2 regions of the Marinococcus salis genome follow, and region 1 is predicted to be linked to the other one. Evidence: riboswitches for the same ligand, from Rfam matches in the RefSeq annotation. Region 1 holds a riboswitch; the other holds the start of a gene.
What was found. A riboswitch is a leader RNA that binds a small molecule or an ion and turns the genes downstream of it on or off. The one in region 1 is predicted to bind thiamine pyrophosphate.

Region 1 (3,110 bases):
TACAGCTTCAGCATCTGCTTCTCCATCATTCCGTCCTCCTACGATTCCTGTTTGACGCGAATATAGTGGCGCAGATCCATTTCCTGCGTTGCGTGAAGAGCGTTTAATAATTCAATTTGAAACGAGCCCGGGCCTTCTCTTGTCGTTAAACTGCCTGCGATTTCCGCTGCCGCACCGTAATAGGCAAGCGCTGCTGCCACCGCTCCAGCAGAATGCTGCACGGTTAAAAATGAAGCTGCGACGGAGCTGAGAAGGCAGCCGGTACCGGTAACTTTCGTGAGCAGCGTATGCCCATTCTGTACGATAAATACCTCTCCCTGATGGGCCACCGCGTCCTCTACGCCGGTAACGGCTGCTATTGCTTCAAATCTTCTTGAAGCTTCTTTGGCAATCTTCGAATTATCTGCTTCCCCCGAGGCATCCACACCCTGGACAGTTCCACTTTCACCAAGCAATGCAGCCATTTCTCCCGCATTAGCCCGGATCAGTGCCACATCCAGCTCTTCGAGAAGAGCAAGTGCCGTTTCTGTCCGGTAAGCAGTAGCTCCTGCTCCTACTGGGTCCAGAACAACGGGAATGCCTTTTTCATTTGCCGCTATGCCGGCCATCCGCATTGCCTTCACCTGTTCACGGTTCAGTGTGCCAATATTGATCACGAGGGCATTCGCCGCCTTGGCCATTTCTGCTGCTTCTTCCGGTGCGTTTGCCATTACCGGGGAGACTCCCATGGAGAGCAGCCCGTTTGCAGTGAAATTGGTTACTACCGTGTTCGTAATATTATGAATCAGCGGGCGCGTTTTCCTTACTTCCTCGAGCAGTTGTATAACTTCTTTTGCTTTCATGCCGGTCCCTCACTTTTTATTTTAATAATTGATCGAGTGGCACACGCGCGCCCCAGTGATTAACGGGGCCGTTGCCTTTACCGATTTCAAGGGGATTCGAAATTGCATTTGTAATATATTCTTTGCTTTCCTGCACGGCTAAATAAATAGACTTGCCTCTTGCAAGCTTCGCTGCAATCGCGGCTGATAAAGTACAGCCGGTCCCGTGCGTGTGCTTCGTATCCGTCCGGGGGGAGCGAAAATAATGAATATCTCCATCAACATACAAAATATCGACCGCGTCTTCTTTCATATGGCCGCCTTTAACAAGTGCTGCCCGGGCCCCTAACTCATCGACGATTTTCTTTGCTGCTGCTTCCATGTCTTCAAGGGTGTGCACCGGAAGATCTGTCAGATTTGCTGCTTCCGCCATATTCGGCGTAACGACCGCCGCCGTAGGGAGGAATTCACGCTTCATCACTTCGAGTGTTTCTTCCTCAGCCAGGGAGTCTCCGCTTGTGGCAACCATCACGGGGTCGATGACTACGGGCAGTTCGTGTTTTTTCAGCATATTCACCGTGGTCCGAATCATTGCCGGTGTTGCAATCATACCGGTTTTGATCGCGTCCGGCATGATGTCATCAAATACGGAATCCAGCTGGGCCTGAAGCAGCTCAAGGCTCATGTGTTCCACCTGCTGAACGCCGGTCGTATTCTGTGCAAGTACGCTCGTTATAGCAGACATCCCATAAGCCTCGCACTCCTGGAATGTTTTCAGGTCAGCCTGAATGCCAGCCCCGCCGGTAGGGTCTGTGCCGGCAATTGTTAATACTTTCGGTACTTGTGGCATACGTTACATCCTCCTTTACAGGAATCCTGCCCAGGTTCAAAAAAAGCTCACTCCCTTGAAGAGGGAGTGAGCTTTGGCATATACGTACGTGTAGTATAAAACGAAGCTCCACTTCCCTACGCTGGTACTACCCAGATCAGGTTCAAAGGGACCAAGAATCGTTCTTGTCTCAGCGCAAGCGCCCCTAGCGGATTCCTTACTATTTTTCTTAATCGTACGTGATACCTAGTCCTAATGTCAATTTTTTTCATCATCGCTGGTATTTTTGTTGTGGTCCTGATCATTGGAGGAACGACTTCGTTCCTGTTTATCCGAGTTACCGACAATACGTTCGAGAAGATGAAGAATTTCATCCCGCGACAAATCCTCACGCTTTTTATCTTCTACTTTCTCCGGTTCCCGGCTATCTTCTGTATTTTCATCCTTTGGTGGTTCTTCTTCGGCATGTTGTTTTTCAGCGTCTCGCTCTTCCTGCTCTCTCTTCTCCCGTTCCTTACGCCGTTCTTCTACTTCCCAGCCGTACATATAACCTCCGTCCGGCATGGCGAATTTCTTATTCATACTTCGAGTTTCTTTTGTAAACAGCGTATAAATCGTCGGAATGATAAAGAGAGTAAGGAATGTACTGCTGATCAAACCACCGATGACCGCAATACCCATCGGCTGTTGGATTTCCGAACCTTCTCCAAATCCAAGGGCAAGCGGAAGCACACCAAGAATCGTCGTAAAGGCCGTCATTAAGATTGGGCGTGACCGTTTTTTCACGGATTCAATTACTGCCTCTCTTACCGGCATGCCCCGTTCCACGAGTTGATTCGTATAATCCACGAGCACGATAGCGTTGTTTACAACGATACCTGCAAGCACAATCAAACCGATGAACACGGTAATACTAAGCGGTGTCTGAGTGGCAAACAGGCCAAGCATTACCCCGATGACAACCAGTGGTACGCTGAACATTACCACAAATGGATATTTAAATGACTCAAACTGACCGGCCATCACGAGATAAATGAACACAACGGCCAGCAGGAAGGCAAACACAAGACTCTGAATACTATCATTGAGCAGTTCCTGTTCGCCGGAGAAATTTAAGCTCGTCGCTGCACCGGTATCAACGTCGTCAATCGTATCTTCAATGAGCGTCGAGGTTTCATTCAAGCTCGTTCCAGTGCCATACGTAACGGTAAATTCCGTACTCCGCTCCTGATCGAGCCGGTTAATGACTGCCGGCCCCTGACCTTCTTCAATCGTGGCCACATCGCTTAAACTAATATAGTCCCCCTGCGGGGTAGAAAGCTGCAGGTTTTCAAGATCTTCCTGATTTTCCAGGGAATCCTCCGCATACTGCACGTTGACGTTTAGTGGCCCTTCATTATCCGTCTGAATCGTTGTCGCCACTTCACCGCTTGTTGTGCTGTTCACTGTCTGAGCTATTT
Region 2 (3,110 bases), on a different contig from region 1:
CACCCACTCCATCACTTCATTTAGCTGATGCTCAATCAAAATTAATGTTTTATCAGGGGCTTCTGCAATACGGCCAAGAAGTGCGGCCACTGCTTCACGGCTTACCGGATCGAGCTGGGAGAGCGGTTCATCCAAAATCCAGATCTCCGGATTCACAGCAGCTATGCAGGACACAGCTATTTTTTGCTTCATCCCTCCGGAAAGCATGTCAATACGGGCGTCAATACAAGAAAGCATGCCTGTGAACTGCAAGGCTTCAAGCATCCGGCCTTCGATATCCTCCGCAGGTACGCGCAGGTTCTCAAGCGTAAATACAAGCTCTTCCCGCACTGTCGGCATGCAGAATTGGGTATCGGGATCCTGGAACAACAGAGCCGCCTCTCTGGCAGCCTCTGTAATGCATTTCACCGCTGGATTTTCTCCGAATACGTTCAATTCACCAGACACTTCTGCCTCTACTGAGCGCGGAAGAATTCCCTGAAGGGCCAGTGCCAACGTACTTTTACCCGAGCCGCTCGGGCCGAGCAGCAGCACGTTTTCCCCAGTACGTATTTCAGCCGAAAAACCCTCTACCGAAGGCTCAGCGTAAGGATATGCAATGGTTACATTCTCTGCATAAATCATACAGCGTTCCTCTGCTGCCCTTCCCGACGCTGGCGGCCAAGAGCAAAGCGGTCGAGAACGCCTGTTTTTACCAGGGCGTCTGTAAAGCTTTTCCCTGCCCACCCGGCTAAAAGAGCACCGCTTATAAGCATGGTTACCAGCATAAATACAACAACAGAACCTGCGTACTGACTGAATCCATAAAGAATATACTGGGTTAAAAATGCAGCAGACGTCCCTGCCATTCCGGCAAGCATTAATACCGGCAGACGAAAGATTCGGTAGAAAAACATGGCAAAAATAATTTCTGCGGCAATCCCCTGCGTGAAGCCGAGAACGAGCACTGCTCCCGCGCTCACAGACCCGGCCATAACTTCAGTGCCAGCCGCAATAAGCTCTGCCAGCAGCGCCGCTCCTGGTTTTTGAATGATATAGGCGCATATTACCGGAGCGAGGATCCAGAAGCCTGCCATCAGTCCGCCCCCAACTGGCCCGAGGACGCCCGTAACAATTTGTCCGAGCAGTACCCAAAGAAGATAAAGGACACCAAGAACAGCTGAAATAAATGAGATAACGACGATATCCCTGAGGTTTAAGCGTTTGTTTATCATTAAGCTTTTTTTCCGTCTGTTAATGTTCTGGCAAAGGGCCAGTCTTTTGCATGATACGCGTCCTCAAAAAACATATACTCGAGCTGGCACCCTTCCATAAATAACGTCCGCCAACGCTGCTTTTCTTCTTCTGTAGCTGTTTCTGCCAGTTCATCAAGGCGGTCAATATATTTGTACATTTCCCGCTCTTCACGGTCTCCGTAGAAACGAATCCAGTCGTTAAACGGATGGTCCTCGTTCGGATTCACTTCTTTCATCAGCCTTTCACCCACATACAAATACACCCACGGGCAGGCGAGCGTTACCGCAATCACATCGCCAAGTGTGCCCTTTTCAGCATGGTGCAGCATATGAAGCACATAATGCTGGGAAGCCGGGGCAAGCGCGTAGCCCTGCAATTCTTCATAAGCCACTCCCGCCTGCGCACATAAATTATGGTGCGGGTGCGTTTCACTGTTTAACACAAAATCAATGGTATCTTTAAACATGATCATGTCTTCTCTGGACGTGCATTTTGTTATCCCAATTGCTTTTGTCTTGATCATGGCATTTAAGTATTCAAAATCCTGCTTCACGTAATGGATAAGAGCTTCTTTTGGGACATCACCTTTCCCGATGCCCTGCACAAATGGATTTTCCCAGCAGGCTTCAAAAATGTGCTCTGTGTCCTGCCATAAAAGCTCTGAAAATTTCATTGTTACTTCCTCCTTTAAATTAGGAGGGAACCACTACGGGCAGTAAAGACCAATGGAGCAAAAAAAGCCACTCCATTGGTGGAGTGGCTTCGAATAAACGTCCGCTATTATAAAGCTGCTGCTTCTGATATAGACGTATTCTACCGTCTCCACTTTCCTACGCTGGCCTTAACCAGATCAGGTTCAAAGGGATTAAGGATAGTCCTTATCTCAGCCGTTACCGGCACCCCTAGCGGATTCCCTATTAAGTTGTCTACACTGTATCACATTATTTCAGAAAGTCAAAGCCCCATTTTGCCTTTACAAAATATGACGTTAACGTTAAGGTTATATCATGAAACTTAACAGGAGGGTGATGCATGCTGTACAAAATTGAAGAAGCCGCTCAAACCACAGGCTTAACGAAACGTGCAATACGTTATTATGAACAAATTGGTCTTATATCAGCACCAGAGCGTACAGAAAAAGGAACCAGAGTGTACGATGACCAGGATATTGAACGTCTGCAGAATGTAGTAACCGCAAAGGAGGTTCTTGGGTTTTCTCTTCAGGAGCTGCAGCAGTATCTCGATTTGAAAGAGCAGGTAAAAACAGTCTATAGCCACTACCAGTCGGTACAGGAAACGACGATGCAGCACGAGGATTTGAAACAAATTTCTGATAGCCTTCAGGCCCAGATTGATATGCTCGACCAAAAAATCAACCAGATGACAACGTTTAAAACGGAAATGGAAAATCTGAAAAACCAAGCTGACAACGTATTATCTTCATTCAATAAGGAGAAGTGACTGCTTTATGAATATTCAAACCAGGGCACGGTGGATTACGATCTTCGCCACATTTTTAGCTTTTATGGGTATCGGCGTCGTGGACCCCGTCCTTCCTTCCATCGCGGCTTCTATCGGTGCTTCTCACTGGCAGGTGGAGCTGCTTTTTACGTCCTATATTTTAGTGATGGCCTGCATGATGATTCCTGCCGGGATCCTTTCGAGCCGGTTTGGTGATAAACGGCTGATGAGCGCCGGGCTTTTGATCGTTACAGCCTTCGCCCTGCTTTGCAGTGTGGCGGGAGGCATTACTGAACTGGCCCTTTTTCGCGGCGGCTGGGGGCTTGGCAACGCTATGTTTTTCGCCACTGCTATGACCCTGTTAATCGCTCTCTCGAGGAGCGTGGAAACAGCGGTAGGTATGTATGAGGCGG

Region 2: linked by a shared signal. The riboswitch ahead of tenA (thiaminase II) and the one ahead of thiD (bifunctional hydroxymethylpyrimidine kinase/phosphomethylpyrimidine kinase) in region 1 are both predicted to bind thiamine pyrophosphate.

Annotation. Positions count from the first base shown of each region.
Region 1 covers NZ_JBQOJB010000001.1:732-3,841, forward strand. Annotated here, with positions in the region: gene thiE (thiamine phosphate synthase) at 1-29, opposite strand, end outside; gene thiM (hydroxyethylthiazole kinase) at 39-842, opposite strand; gene thiD (bifunctional hydroxymethylpyrimidine kinase/phosphomethylpyrimidine kinase) at 859-1,671, opposite strand; TPP riboswitch at 1,768-1,867, opposite strand; gene ACTTK6_RS00020 (efflux RND transporter permease subunit) at 1,909-3,110, opposite strand, start outside.
Region 2 covers NZ_JBQOJB010000006.1:143,483-146,592, reverse strand. Annotated here, with positions in the region: gene ACTTK6_RS07945 (ABC transporter ATP-binding protein) at 1-624, opposite strand, end outside; gene ACTTK6_RS07940 (ECF transporter S component) at 621-1,214, opposite strand; gene tenA (thiaminase II) at 1,214-1,909, opposite strand; TPP riboswitch at 2,047-2,150, opposite strand; gene ACTTK6_RS07930 (MerR family transcriptional regulator) at 2,269-2,697, shown strand; gene ACTTK6_RS07925 (MFS transporter) at 2,705-3,110, shown strand, end outside.